Regions from separate parts of the Brevibacillus ginsengisoli genome, predicted to be linked through region 2. Evidence: predicted binding sites of a transcription regulator. Region 2 holds the regulator's gene; each other region holds the start of a gene.
What was found. Region 2 encodes Rex, which represses fermentation and respiration genes when NADH is low (regulators of the CRP and FNR family bind a similar motif). Its sites were predicted from a motif close to TTGTGAAATATTTCACAA; they were not measured.
Positions count from the first base shown of each region.

Region 1: the regulator Rex is predicted to act here: its motif matches at 1,800-1,817, upstream of ACQCN2_RS01435 (L-lactate dehydrogenase).
Region 3: the regulator Rex is predicted to act here: its motif matches at 1,902-1,919, upstream of ACQCN2_RS13530 (hemerythrin domain-containing protein).

Region 1 is NZ_JBNJQR010000001.1:254,408-259,598, forward strand. Features, by position in the region: gene ACQCN2_RS01420 (alanyl-tRNA editing protein) at 1-50, shown strand, start outside; gene ACQCN2_RS01425 (polyphosphate kinase 2 family protein) at 115-828, opposite strand; gene ACQCN2_RS01430 (Crp/Fnr family transcriptional regulator) at 975-1,685, opposite strand; gene ACQCN2_RS01435 (L-lactate dehydrogenase) at 1,964-2,911, shown strand; gene gerQ (spore coat protein GerQ) at 2,981-3,367, opposite strand; gene ACQCN2_RS01445 (cell wall hydrolase) at 3,504-3,926, opposite strand; gene ACQCN2_RS01450 (YqaA family protein) at 4,038-4,598, opposite strand; gene ACQCN2_RS01455 (spore coat protein) at 4,715-5,191, shown strand, end outside.
Region 2 is NZ_JBNJQR010000002.1:188,161-193,351, reverse strand. Features, by position in the region: gene ACQCN2_RS04525 (cell wall elongation regulator TseB-like domain-containing protein) at 1-466, opposite strand, end outside; gene ACQCN2_RS04520 (hypothetical protein) at 523-1,221, opposite strand; gene ACQCN2_RS04515 (amidohydrolase) at 1,619-2,914, opposite strand; gene ACQCN2_RS04510 (redox-sensing transcriptional repressor Rex) at 2,962-3,582, opposite strand; gene ACQCN2_RS04505 (ComEC/Rec2 family competence protein) at 3,600-4,487, opposite strand; gene dinG (ATP-dependent DNA helicase DinG) at 4,523-5,191, opposite strand, start outside.
Region 3 is NZ_JBNJQR010000006.1:42,706-47,896, forward strand. Features, by position in the region: gene ACQCN2_RS13520 (response regulator) at 1-603, shown strand, start outside; gene ACQCN2_RS13525 (radical SAM protein) at 661-1,842, opposite strand; gene ACQCN2_RS13530 (hemerythrin domain-containing protein) at 1,974-2,507, shown strand; gene ACQCN2_RS13535 (TIGR04053 family radical SAM/SPASM domain-containing protein) at 2,534-3,631, shown strand; gene ACQCN2_RS13540 (YwiC-like family protein) at 3,619-4,368, shown strand; gene ACQCN2_RS13545 (hypothetical protein) at 4,451-4,723, shown strand; gene ACQCN2_RS13550 (AlbA family DNA-binding domain-containing protein) at 5,072-5,191, shown strand, end outside.

The sequences.
Region 1 (5,191 bases), on a different contig from region 2:
TGCATCCCGAAGAAGTGTTGCAGCAAGCGAAAATCTATCTTCAAGGATAATTTGCGCATGACAAAATCCCCGGAGCCCCGGGGATTTTGTCTTCAGAAGCAAACTTGCAACGTTTTATATAGATTTACGGGCTTTAATCATGTCGACAACGGTCTTTAGCACCTTAACTCTCGCGTGCCATTTGTATTCGGCCTCAACCAGTGTCCATGGGGCGTAAGGGGTATTCGTACGGTATAGCATTTCTTCTACCGCCGCCTCATAATCCTCCCATTTTTCCCGATTCCGCCAATCCTCTTTTGTCAATTTCCACTGTTTAAACGGATTTTTTTGACGCTCCTCAAAGCGTTTAAGTTGTTCATCCTTGGAGATTTGAAGCCAGAATTTCACGATTAAATATCCATCATCCGTCAGCATTTTTTCAAACTGGTTGATTTCATCATACGCTCGCTTCCATTCATGCTCATGAGCCAGCTTCTCTACCCGCTCTACCAATACCCGACCATAATGGGAACGATCGAAAATTCCGAAACTTCCTTTTTGGGGCAGACGATTCCAAAATCTCCACAAATAATGATGCTTGGCTTCAATTCCATCTGGTGCCGCAATCGAATGAACCTGAAAACCACGAGGGTCCAATCGCTCGGTGAGACGACGAATGGCGCCACCTTTACCCGCCGCATCCCAGCCTTCAAAGACGATAAGAATAGGGATTCCCGCCTGATGAAGCTCGCGCTGCAACAGTAAAAGCTCCAACTGATATTCTTTCAATTCCGCTTTATAATCCTTTTCAGTTTCGTATTGCTGATTAAGATTCATCTTTTCAAGCATCGTGAGTTCCTCCTTGCGTTAGGCTCGTCCTTCACTATGTATCCTAATAAGAATTGTAGTACAGACATCCTTGGAGTGAAAGGGAGAAAAGGAAAAAATTTACGAAAAAACCCCGTCAATGAGGAACGGGGTTTCGTAATATTTCCCTATATTTGGCAAATATCAGGTGGGCAATCATCGCAATGAATGGCTGTCTTAAGGTAATGAATATCTTTGATCAGGATATGTCCCAGTGGAAGTATATCAATTACATCCAGCTTGCGAAGCTCTGCCAGCATCCGATTTACGCTTTCGCGAGTCAGTCCTATATATTGAGCGAGGTCACGGTTGGTTAAGGATAAATCGATTAGGATGCTGCCGTCTTCTTGAGGCACCCCATACGAATTGCTCATGCGGATTAATGTCGAGTAGAGTGCGCCTGTTTTTCCATTCAAAAGTAAATCGCGGAACTTAGATTGAGTGCGACGATGGACCCTTCCCATCCAACGCATGAACTCTATGCAGAATTCACTGTTGCAAAGCAGCAGATTTTCGAGGGTTGCGCGAGGTACAATGGCAACTTCACAGACGTCCATGACGATTACTGTGGAATTGTACACCAGGTTCTTTTCAAATATGCCTACGACTCCAACTAATTCCCCTGGACCACAAACCTGCAAGGTCAGTTCCTTGCCATCCATGGTCGTTTTCATTAGTTTCAGGGAGCCTGAACAAATAAGATAAACAAAGTCTGCTTTATCACCATCGTTAAACAATACATGTGGGGCTTTGAACGTCTGGAGCGTCGCTTTGGATTCGAGTTGTGCGGTAAATGCCGATGAGATTTGTTCGGCAAAAGATAGCCCGTTGGGGGGCATTGTTTGATCACCTCATCATACACGTAAATAAAGTAAGTTAGTCTTACGTAAAGTATAACAAATAAACGAGAAGAAGAATCAAGGAGTTCGTGTGACGATCTTTTGAGAATTTTGCAGTGAATTTAGTCACATGAATGAAAGGGAAATTTGTTACAATACTAACAAAAGCATCCCTTAGTTTTCAATCCTTTTTTCAAGCCTGCATGTCCCGTTAGACGAAGGGTCTGGATGTAAGGGAGAGGTGATGCACAATAATGAACGTATGTGGAGTGAATTAAATGGGAATTTCTTCAAAAATTGTATTGATCGGTAGTGGAGCAGTAGGTGCTACTTTTGCCTATACGGTCTTATTAAAAGGATTGGCTAATGAATTGGTTATTATTGATGCCAACGAAGACAAGGCAATGGGTGACGTACTCGATTTAAATCATGGTCTGTTGCTTGCCAATACGATGAAAATAACAGCGGGGACTTATGCCGATTGTAAAGATGCAGACATTATTGTAATTACCGCTGGTGCGGCCCAACGTCCAGGTGAGACGCGGATCGACCTGATGAATCGCAATGTCTCGATTTTCGATTCCATCATTTCACAGATAACGAAGTACAATCAGAACGGGATCCTACTGATTGCCACCAACCCGGTGGATATCTTGACGCAGGTTGCGTTAAAGCTGTCCGGTTGGGATAAGAACCGAGTCATTGGTTCGGGAACACTTTTGGACACCTCGCGTTTCCGTTATCTCATCGCTGAGAAGATGGGGGTCGATCCGCGAAGTGTTCACGGTTTAATCGTGGGTGAGCATGGTGATACGGAAGTTCCTGTATGGAGTTCCATGTACGTGTCTGGTTTACTTCCTGAGAAAACCGATCAAGACTCTCGTTGGCATTTATCCGATGAGCATAAAGAGGAAATTTATCAGAACACCAAGGGGGCAGCCTACAAAATCATCCAAAAGAAAGGCGCCACCTATTATGCGATCGCCTTGGCGCTCGCCCGTATTTGCGAAGCCATTCTGAAAGATCAACACTCCGTACTTCCTGTTTCCTCCTATCTGGAAGATTACCAGGGAATCAGCGGAGTTTGTATCGGAGTACCTACTGTCGTTGGAAAAAATGGCGTAGAACATCTCGTCCCATTACCTCTCACAGAACAAGAAGAAGCTCAATTAAAACATTCGGCAGACACGCTCAAACAGTTCCTGGTTGAAATCGGGTTCGCCTAATTACACATTTTGACGAATAGAAAAACCGACTTAGCTAATGGCCCAAGTCGGTTTTTCGTATGGAACAGCTTATCGAACTCCAGGTGGCAGTTGTGGACGAACGTAATTTAGGGGCTCATCAAACGTAATGTAATCTAGGTTCACCATCAAGAGCAGGTAGCGACGACCTGTTGTGGGATCGCTAATAATAATATGGTCGCGTCCAGCTGCTTCGAGGATGCCCTTGAATACTTTGGCGTTCCATTCGCTGTTGTTTTCAAAAGTCTGGTAAATCGTAGCCATTTTCCCTAAATTCATACGTAAAATATTTTCTATATAAGATTCTTCTACAAAACCAGTTGGTGTACCGGGGATTGCGCTTCCACTTGGCTGAACGGGCGTAACTTGTTGCATCGGCATCATTTGCTGCATGGGCTGCATGGGCATCATTGGTTGCATTGGCATTCCCATTCCCATAGACTGCTGCTGATCAAATGGCATCATGGGTGTTTGACTACAATCGTAGCAAGGCATCATCATTTGTCCACCGAGACTTGGATAACTCATCGATTTTCTCTCTCCTTCTGATGTACTCGATTTCGCTTGGATGAACTTAGTAAACGCGTGGGCAATTGCTTGGGATCGGGGCAAAGAAACAGTGAGATTTATACCGTCCAACATTTGCTTGGTTGAACCATTGACCTGGACAGCCTCCTTCAGGTTTGAAGAACCATAAGGAATTGGTAGCTGGGTGTTGTTTTTCCCCGTTTATCACTCGTTTTGCCAGACGTCTTTCTTTATCACGGGCCCGTTGATAGAAATACGGTTTTTGTACGGATTCATATCCACCAGGAGATTGATAGACCATGTCACTCACTGTCCGGATGTTTTTAAAATCCATGCAATTCCCGTAAATACGATTCACGCCAACGTTACCTACCATTAGTTCGCCGAGTTCACCTTCTCCTTCTGCTTCTGCCCGAAGTAAGCGAGCCAGTAAATCTACGTCACTTGAGTTTGCCTTGATAAGTGCCATTCGTTCACCTCCACGCTGAAACCTACATTATCAATATATTGGCGAAGTTCGTTTAGGTGATTGTCTAGGTAAAAAAACAACAGCCCACCTTTCTAGAAGGCGAGCTGTAAGTTATTTTCGTTTTCTTTTTTGAACGACATACCAGGTGATCACGAGCAGTACTGTGATTCCGAACAACGCCATTCCCTGATAGTTATCCAGGATTTCTTTGGCATGCTTGCCGTAAAAGTAAAACAACACGCCAATCAAATAAAACTTGAGTCCTCTTCCCAGGATGGCGTACATCATGAGCCTGAAAAAAGAGAATCCGAAGGCGCCCGATAAAATCGTAAACACTTTAAACGGAATGGGAGTAAAAGAGCCAATTAAGATTGCGGCATCTCCGTTCTGCGTGAACTTCTCAGTGGCCACATCTACCCACTTTTGGGGCAAAATCAGATCCAAGAATCGTTTTCCTAAGAACTTCCCCAACAGGAATCCCACTGGAGCACCAAGGATAGAGCCAAGAAAAGCATAGGTGGCATACTGAAAGGATTTGCTAGGATCGAGTAGGCTCATGGCGATTTGCATAAAAAACGGGGGCACGGGAAGCACGAAAGAATCAAGGAACGCCATCGAAAAAAGCCCGAATGCTCCATATTGCATAAAAATTTGGGTGATTTGCTCAAACATCTTGATCTCCTTTGTCATGGTTCAATTGGGTAGCCCAAATTCAATCATTAGTAGGTAATGGCCATTTGGGACATACTGGAGAATGTGAATAACGCGCTGAAGGAGGAAGAATCCTGATGACTCATCATGCTTACGGTGCTCATGAGGTTATTGAATTACACGATGTATTAACCAATACGATTAACACCATCCATACGTTTCAACTTTATTTACAATCGATCCAAGATTCTTCATTGCGGCAGATCGCGTTAAACCAATTGCGGTTTATGACAGTGGAATATAACGAACTCGTTCATTTTGTCCATGGACTTGCGGCGGGTAAAACGATTTCCTACCATTCGTTTGGAGATTGGACAACTGGAGTCAATCAAGGAAACGTCCCCAATGCTCTGACCAATGTTCATTCCCCTTATCGCAATCACTCTATGTCAGACATCGAACTAGCCTCATGCATGTTAACGCTGCACAAAGCTAGCGCCACTATGCGAATGCACGCCGCATTGGAATGCGCAGATTTCAAGATTCGTCAGCTAACGTTGCAGGGAGCCGCGAATTGCGCGCACCAGGCGTACGAGGTATGGGATTACATCCAT
Region 2 (5,191 bases):
TGAGACGATAAGACTTGATGACTTTGCCAGTCCAAAAATCATAATAGACGTAATTGTAACGATTTTCTTGATCGACAAATACGGCTTCCCAGAACTTATTCTTAGCGTCCTTGCCTGGAACAATGTGAATAATTCTCGGGTTTTTGTACCCTTTTTCCAAGGCGGTCTTCACGCTTTCTTTGGTAACGGCGCCATCAAGAATCTCAAAATCAACAGAATCAGGAGTCAACCAAGCAACGATAGGTGTACCAACTTGGTTCTTTCCAATGACAACCGCATATGTTTTATTGCCACGGTATTCATCAATCTGATCGATCTGGGTTATTCCTGTTCGTTCTTTGGTCCATTGTCGAACCTGATCCTCATACTGATTCTTGTCGCTAATCACATTTGAAATCATGTTATACGAAAAGCCGCCGATTACCAACACAATCGCTACAATGACTAATCCAATCCGAAGATACACAAACGTTTACTCCTTTTATCCAAGCAACCATGATCCATAAGGAATTGCTTCTTCTCTTAAGAAAACCGAAAAATTAGTTGATCATGTTTTGAAAGTTGCGATTGACTGGCTTCCAGATTGACAGTCAACTGTTTCAACTGATGATCATTCGTATCATACCACAGCTCATAGCGGATGACTACACTCTCCATATAGTGATCTAGGACAGCATCTGCTTGAAATTGAGGACCTAACCATAAGGCTAACATCTCACGAACCTGATCGGCAGGAAGAGTGAACTGGAATCCTTTACGATTAGATGGATTCCCCTCCAGAATACGGGGTTCAATGGAATGTAATTGTCCCTGAATCACTGCTGCATGTTCATATGGTGTAAACAAGGCGTAGGGTAAGAACTCCGGATTCTCCTGGTGACCATCTATCACAAGGGAAAGCTTTGAGTTTGAGCGCTTCATGTTGATGGTGTGACCTGACACCTCACCGGATAAGTCAAACCCTTCTCCATGATACACTCCCCGGTATAACTGACCCCGCGTCTGGACTTGATAGGAGATTGGATAATCTGCCTTTAGTTGGTTGATTAATTTCTCTACTTGAATCCGGTTTGCATCAAGCGTACCTTCTTCACCATCAGTTGCTGAGTGTGCATAGAGGGGTAAGGTTTGTTCTGTCCATTTCGCCAGGGCGACTCCAAGTACAAACAAACTCACAAAAATAGGAAATAGCCACCAAAGCTGTTTTCGTCTGATGTACAATTCTATCCCCCCTCGTCCCAGGTTCCTAAAAATTATGCAGGACAAGAAGGTTTTAGAACGATGCCGAAAACTTGCTAAACATAGCGAAAGGACGAAGGGTCATACTACAGTTACACCCCAAGGAGGTGAGCGTGTGAAACTGCCGACGACAACCCTGGATCCAATGGAGTCGTTGCTACAGGAGTACACCGTTTCCTGGGCAGGGTTATCATCACCGCTTAGAGCATTACCTCAGCCATCAACAATTGATTATCGCCACACCTCATTGAAACACATTTGGCGGAACTGCCACGATGGAAGCTAACCAAAATACCCCTACCTACACTTTTTGCCGCACCAAACTCCCGTCAATGCTCTGATGGGAGGACTTTTTCATTCATCTCCATGAGGGTGAAACTTATCGATTCAGCTTTTGAAACATACGATTCGCTTCAAAAATAACTTGTTCTTCATCGACCGTCAGAAGTTCGTTATTTCGCATGATAAATTGACCCGCAACAATCGTATCGGATACGTCACGTCCATTGGCTGCGTACACCACATGCGAGATAGGGTCATGCGCAGGATGGAAGTGAGCTTGGGCACTGTTGAGCATGATCATATCCGCTTGTTTGCCGACTTCAAGTGAACCAAGCTTGTCTTTTTGGAAGACACCGTCTGCTCCAAGGATCGTTGCCATACGAAGTGCCTGTTCGGCTGGAACGGCAATCGGATCATGGTTCACACCTTTATGAAGAATAGCTGACAACTTCAGCTCTTCAAACAGGTTCAGGTTGTTGTTACTGGCTGAGCTGTCTGTTCCAAGCGATACACTGATGCCTTTCGCAAGCATGTCAGGAACCCGAGCTACACCACTCGCCAATTTTAGGTTGCTCACGACGTTATGAGATACTTTCACATCATATTTTGCCAAAGTATCGATCTCTTCATCCGTTAAATGTACGGCATGCGCCACAAGCGTTGGTCGTGAAAATACTCCCAAATTCTCCAGATGGGCTACTGGACGAACTCCATAATCCTTCACGTTTTGCTCCACTTCAAAAGCCGTTTCGGACATATGAATATGCATCGGAAGGTCCAACTCATGAGCGCGTTCAAGAATTTGCGTAATAAAATCTGGTGTACAAGTATACGGCGCATGTGGAGACATCATCACAGTGATGCGTCCATCTGCTTGATTGTGCCAGTCACGGGCAAATCGAGTGGCTTCTTCTAGTTTGGCCTTACGCTCTTCAGCTGAGCAGAATCCAATCATACCGCGGCACAAACGAGCGCGCATACCAGAGTCTTGTACAGTTTGGGCCACTTCATTCATGTGATCGTACATATCCACAAAGGTGGTTGTACCTGTACGGATCATTTCGATAATGGACAAATAAGCTCCCCATTTGACGTGATCAGCCGTAAATTGAGCTTCGAGCGGCCACATCTTGTCTTCCAACCACTGCTGAAGCGGAAGGTCGTCCGCATACCCGCGCAAAAGGGACATTCCCACGTGTCCATGAGTATTAACAAAACCTGGGAGTATGTATTTATCTTTCCCGTTAATGATTTCATCATAGCCAGACAGATCCGCTGGGGTCTCACCTACATATGTAATGATATTTCCTTCGAAAGCAACTGCTCCATCCAGAATCACATCATTCGTTGGATTCACGGTTATGATAGTAGCATGTGTAATGATCGTTTTCATTTTCTTAGGACTCTCCAATCATTGTGTGATATACAAACCTTTAGCCATTAGGTAAGGTAGTACGCTAAGCTTTGCAAACTGGATGTCACATCCGCGTTATGCACTCGCACATCCTTTTCCATTCGAAGATTCATTGGCGCAAAATTAAGTATCCCTTCAATTCCCGCTTCGACTAACAAATTCGCTACTTCCTGCGCTGCCTGAGCAGGTACAGTGATGATGGCCAAACGAATTTGCATGCTGGACACGACTTCTTTTAGGGAGTTCATCGAATAAATTTTTAAGCCGGCAATCTCTTTTCCTTGCTTGGATTCATCCGCATCAAAAATAGCGACGATCCGCATGTTGTCCTTCAAATAGACGTTATAGTTACTGATCGCATGTCCCAGGTGACCTGCCCCCACCAGAGCAACATGGATTTCCTGGTCAAGCTTTAGAATTTGTCTGATTTTCTCGATAAGATAATCGACATCGTAACCAATCCCTTTTTTCCCAAAATCCCCGAACGCGGCTAGATCTTTACGGATTTGGGCCGGATTCACGTCTAATATTTTTCCCATTTGTTGAGAAGAAACCGTTTTAACGTCCATTTGCTTCAATGAAGTTAAATAACGCAAATAAATTGGAAGTCGATTGACAACTGCATCTGAAATTTTAGGTGCTTTCATGCTCCAATTCCCCCTCTCTATTCCTTTTTACGCTTTAAAACCTTGTAGTCTTTTCCATTGGATAAAATCGTAATCGTTCCGTGTTGTCCTGTTACGTATGTTTCCGCCCAGGATTCGCTTAATCGTTCCATGATCTCCGACTGGGTTCCCTTGAATCCGTTCTCCAAGATTCCGGACTCGATAACAGCCACCTGCGCGTCCACTTTACTTAAAAACACCTGCGAAGAGGCTTGATTGCTTCCCTGATTCGCCACCTTTAGAATCTCAGCTCGCAAAAGTTTTGGATGGCGCTCCAGGAGTCTTTCTTCACTTTTTTCTCCAATGCCGCTTGTGAATAGATACTTTATTTTATTTTGCCGTAAAAGGAACACCAGAGAATGATCTTGTGGAGAAAGAAATAACGGCTCACTTGGATTGAGTACTTTTATGGTGATCTCATGATCGAAGGCCAGCTCATCTCCTTCCCGAAGAAGGACTAGTTTTTTAGCTTGACCAATCGGAACGACATGGCGAATGGATCTGCTGATGGCTTCTGGTATCATTACCGTGTCAATCTGTAAGCTATTGGCGAGTGTCTGGTAACCTCCCGCATGGTTGGGTAAATCGTTGGTAATGATGACATAATCCAGTTTGGTTACTTTGCGTTCCTGTAATAACTCTATCAAATCTGAAGCATCTTGTGCACTGCCTGTATCAATCAGCAATTTCTTGCCATTCGGGAAGCGGATCAGTGTGCTCTCTCCCTCATTCAGCGGGAAAAATGTTGTCACCATGCCGATAAAGTCATTCTCATTTTCGCTCAAAATGGGGTCGTCCACTTTGACGACATTCTTCAGATGCTCATCTATTGTGCAGGCCGCAAGTAGTAAAGTAAGAATCAGAAGCAATGGGTACGTATATTTCATGGAACCAACCACCCTTATAAAACAGTTGGTTCATTCTATGACTCTTCGTCCACTAGCATACCGTTCAAAAATGGTCGAATCATTTCACGCAATTGTGTCCAGGTACCTGTCTTCGTCTGAAAAGGCGGTAGCGACTTCAAGAAGGATCGTCCGTACCTGGATTCGACAATGCGGGTATCAAATACCACAATGACTCCACGATCTTGATGATGGCGTATCAGACGTCCTACTCCTTGCTTGAATCGTATGATTGCATGAGGTAGCGACAAGGCCATGAACGGATTTTTCTTCTCTTCCTTTAGTTTCTCCGAACGCCCTTCCGTTAATGGGTGATTTGGCGGCGCAAAAGGCAACCGAACGATAATCAGGCAACTTAAAGCATCACCCGGTATGTCTACCCCTTCCCAAAAGCTGCTCGTCCCAAGCAATACCGTTCGTGGCTCCCGCTGAAACTTGCGAACTAATTTGTTTCGATTACTGCTGTCGATGCCATGACCTAACAAGGTAATGCCTTCCTCGTCCGGCAATCTTGTTTTCAGCCCATCATATACCTGACGAAGCATGGAGTAGGAAGTAAACAAGATGAGTGTTCTTCCCTGTGCAGCCAAAATTACGTCAATACATCCCTGAATGACAGCATTGAGATACTGTCCATCACTTTCCGCAATAGACGGCAAGTCAGCAGGCAGTAACAGCAATCCCTG
Region 3 (5,191 bases), on a different contig from region 2:
TCCATGCTTATCGGTGCCCAAGAAGACATGAATGTGGTCGGAACAGCGGCAGACGGAAAAGAAGCCTATCAGAAGGCACTGGAGTTGAAGCCAGACATTGTCCTGATGGATTTGAGTATGCCGCCGGGAGAGAATGGATTGTCGGCGACCACTCGTTTAAAAGCTGACGCTCCTGAGATTGATATTCTTGTTCTTACCATGCATGATGACGAGGAGTATCTGTTTCGTGTGCTGCAAGCGGGAGCATCCGGCTATATACTCAAAAGCGCGCCTGACCTTGATTTGATCTCAGCGATTCGCACGGTCTTTCAAGGTGCTGCCTATTTATATCCGTCTGCTACGAAGTCACTCATTCAAGAATTTTTGCAACGTGTGCAAAAAGGTGAAGATCAAGGCAAGTTCGACGTCTTGACTGACCGAGAAAGAGAAATCCTGGTGCTCATCGCCAAAGGCTATTCCAATAAAGAGATTGCCGAGCAATTGATTGTCTCAGTCAAAACAGTCGAGACACACAAGAGTAAAATCATGGAGAAGCTACATCTCAGAACTCGTCCTGATTTAGTTCGTTATGCGGTGAAAAAAGGCTTGCTAGATTTTGAATAAAGTAAAAGGTGCCCTTCCGGCAGATTGTTCTACTGGAAGGGCACCTTCTTTTCTTATTTATACTCCACTCGGAGTCGTAAGGCCGATCTCTTCATCAGTCAGGAAGCACTGTGGATCGGATTCCCAGAAGTCGCCATAGTATCCAAATGCGCGAGGACGGAAGTTTCCGTTACATACATTGAAGTACTGACAGCTAGCGCAACGGCCTTTGATCATCTCTTTGCGATTGCGTAGACCTACAAGGATTGGATGATCACTGTTCCAAATTTCTTGGAAGCTGTTTTCACGCAGGTTACCAAACGTAATTTGTTGACTGAATTGATCTGGATGGATGTTTCCGCGGTGGTCGATGTTGCAAATCGCGATACCGGAGCGGTTTCCACCGTTGCGGACCAATTTTTCATAGATGCGTTCCGCTAATTCAGGGTTTTCTTTTTTAGTTTTGAGATAGAGGTATACGCCGTCCGCATGGTTATCAACGGTCAGGATTTCGCGTGGGGTTCCATTATCTGCGAAACGTTGGATGGCTTCAAGAATGGTGTCTAGGGCTTCGCGAGATTGCTCATGCGTAATATCGTCTTCTACGGAACCGCGACCTGCATACACCAAATGGTAGAAACACGCGCGCGGAATATTTTCTTCTTCCATTAAATCTAGGATGGAACGCAGGGAATCGATATTGTGACGATTCATCGTGAAACGCAGACCCACTTTTTGACCGACTGCTAAGCAGTTACGAATCCCTTTCAAGGTCATTTCGAAAGCTCCCTCTTTACGACGGAACTTATCGTGAGTTTCACCGATTCCATCAAGGCTAATCCCAACGTAGCTTACGCCAAGATCTTTCAGCTTGGCCGCTTTCTCAGGAGTAATCAGTGTACCATTGGTCGAGAAAGTAATACGAATCCCTTTGGAAATCGCGTATTCTGCTAATTCGAGAATATCAGGACGAATGAGAGGCTCTCCACCGGAGAAGAGAATAACCGGGACATTCGCTTCCGAAAGTTGATCGATCACGTTTTTTGCCTCTTCTGTGGTAAGCTCTCCGTCGTATGCAACCGCTTCCGAACTAGAGTAACAATGTAAGCAATTCAGGTTGCAAGTACGCGTGATGTTCCAAACCACAACAGGTCCATGACCTTTATGTGTACCGCTGTGTTGTCCGCGTGCTTCCTCGGAATAACGCAGCTTGTCACCAAAAGTTTGAGTTGTTTCAAGCAGACTGGACAATCCAATCATTTACTAATTCCTCCCTTATGATTGCATAAACCCATTGTAACAACTGAAATGGACGTGAGATGTGATATTTTTCACAACTTTTCAGAACAATTTGCGTTACCATGTGTTTATAAGTAAGGGAGGGAATGGGAATGCCGCAATCTTTGAGGGGTTGTATAGCGAAATATTACCATCACAACCGTTCAGAGCTACTCGCTTTTTACTATAAAGATCATGAGATTGTAGAAGATCGCTTGGAAGAACTCAAGCTTGCCTTATCAATCAATGATCTATGGACAGAAGAAAATTGCGAAGTTTTAGATAAATTTAGCTCATTCATGCGGCATGAACTTGAACATCATCTATTGGAAGAAGAGCTGTTACTCTTTCCGTTGATCGCTAAAGTGTTAGGAGAAGCAAGCGGACCCGTCCGAGCCATGAATACCGAGCACAGTCAGTTACGGATGCTGCGAGCCGAATTGACAGCGGAGATAGAAGCCTGTCGCCGGAATAAAGTAAGAACCGAAAGATTTAACTGTCTATTCCAGCAGGTTGACGAATGTCTCGCCGAACACATTTATAAGGAAAATTACGTGCTGTTTCCAATGGCTGAACAAATTCTCTCCGAAGATCAAAAAGCAAATGCTCTTTGCGAATTATTAAATATGCGTCATCGAACCAATTAACTCACAAGTCACAAGGAGTGAATGTAGTGAAGTATAATGAGAATCCGTTTATTGCCATTTGGGAAGTGACTCGTGCATGTGCGTTGAAGTGCTTGCACTGTCGAGCTGAAGCTCAGCCGCTGCCTGACCCGCGCCAGCTTACACACGAGGAAGGCAAGGACTTAATTGATCAGATCGCACAGATGGGCAATCCGCTGCTCGTTTTTACAGGTGGGGACCCGCTGATGAGACCTGATTTATTCGAATTGACTCGTTACGCAATCTCCAAAGGGCTTCGGGTATCGATGACGCCAAGTGCGACTCCACGTGTAACGCTTGACGCGATGCGAGAGGCAAAAGATGCCGGTTTGGCGCGTTGGGCATTCAGTGTAGATGGTCCTAACGCTGAGGTTCATGATCAGTTCCGTGGAACAAAGGGTTCTTTTGACTTGACGGTGAAAGCGTTAGCAAATTTAAAGGAATTAGGTCTACCTATTCAAATTAACACGACTGTCTCACGTTACAACGCCCATCTGTTGGAAGAGATTGCTGCGTTGGTAGAGGACTGGGAAGCCGTTCTTTGGAGTGTGTTCTTCCTGGTGCCAACCGGACGTGGGCAAGTAGACGATATGGTGTCGCCCGAAGAACATGAGCGCATTTACGAATGGCTGTTGAAGAAAACCAAGGAAGTAAGCTATAGCATTAAAACGACGGCAGCACCTGCTTTTCGCCGTGTAGCGATTCAAAAGAAAGAAGTCATTATGGATTCTGGACGTGTCGTTCAGAAGGAGAAGCGCCCAGATTTTATCGGACGCGCCGTACACGGTATTACGGATGGTCGCGGTTTTGTCTTTATTTCTCATATTGGTGATGTTATGCCAAGCGGTTTCTTGCCAATTCCTACGGATAATGTGCGAAATACACCGTTGGCTGAAATTTATCGGAACAACCCGATCTTTAAAGATTTGCGTGACACAAGCAAATATAAAGGAAAGTGTGGCGCATGTGAATTTAACGAAATTTGCGGTGGTTCACGCGCAAGGGCATACGCCGTAACAGGTGATTATTTAGAAAGTGATCCGGGATGTGCTTACATTCCAAAAGGTTGGAATCATGAAGGAAGTGAGGTAGCTTGCAACCAGTAAGCAACCAAACGAAGCCAACTTGGATTTTTCCACGTGAACATGGGGCATGGGCGATGTTGATCATGCCCTTTTTATTAGGAATTGCGATTTCTGGGCATACACTCTATCACGCGTTTGCCGGTATTGGGTTCTTTATGGGCTATTTGGCCATGTATGCTTTTCTCGGGATCGTGAGGCAGCCAAGAAGAATGAGGGAATTGCTATTATGCTTCCTCGTATATTCACTTGGAGCAGTCTGTTTCTTGCTGATTCCTTTTCTTTACAAGCCTCAAGCGTTTCTCCCGGTTCTTGCGATGGTGCCATTATTGGGAATTTCCGTCATATTCATTGTGAAGAAGAAGGAACGTCACTTTGGCAATGATTTGGCGGGCATTACGGCATTAACGATGCTATTACCCATTGCAGCTAGCCTCGGACAACAGGTGCAAGTATCCACTGTTCTTCTTGCTATGGGACTTAATATCGTCTACTTCACAGGCAGTGTGTTTTATGTCAAATCGATGATTCGGGAGCGAACGAATCAGTCATTTCGTATGATTGGGATAGCCTACCATGTCTGTGTGTTGCTCACCGCTTTGCTTTTTCAGTCCACGACACTACTAGCTCTTTTATTTATTCCGAGTACGATCAAGATGCTCTCCGTGATACGAATCCAACAACTTAAACCGATAGCCGTCGGAATTACTGAGATCGTGAATGCCGTTTGGTTTGTCGTTGGAGCCTTTTGGATATTATAGGAGACTTATTTGACCATTGAAGCGTTTTTTGATAGCATCTTCTCTAGTTGTTCAAGGTGAACTGCAAGAAGGAGGAGTATGTATGACAGCTATCCAAAAACGTTGGATGTTCATAGGAATTGTAATCCTTGCCATAGTAGCGGGCGTTCTCATCTACAAAGGCATGCAAGATAAAAGTCCGATGGTTCCATTACTCTCGTATGACTTGAAGCAAAAACAAGTGACGCAAGTAGAAGATTATCTGAAAAAGAACCATTATGAATTCGAGCTTAAAGACAAAAAAATATATGTTCATGAATCCAAAGCAGAAGAGATTCTGGTGAACATGAGCGCTCAGGGGATTCCATCACCATAGATTATCCCGTGAAGAGCATGACGAAAAAACTATCTACAAACAGCTTCGAACTGTTTAGATAGTTTTTTTCGTTAGCAGAGGGAATTCCGACATTCAAGAACCAATATAAAAAGACCGCAGACCATGAGACCTAGGTCTAAAGAAGGAAAATACGAACGTCTACTTTAATCATCGGTAAATAAAATCGTAAACTTTACTTTCAATTTTTTAGTAGTAAAGCAATATATTCATGAGAATTTTTTCGGTAAAACTGTTATAGAATGAGGAGAATAGTGGAAAAATGCCCAAAAAGAAACTACAATATGGTAGAAGTACCGAAGAACTATAAATATTAATCCAAGGTGAAATATGAGAACTCTCTGCTTTCTTCTCGCGTCCATACATAGTCTCTCGGATCATGAGGTCAATTTTGATTTGTTTCAAGTTATCAAACAAGACCATGCAAATCAGCTTAGGGAATTGGTGAAG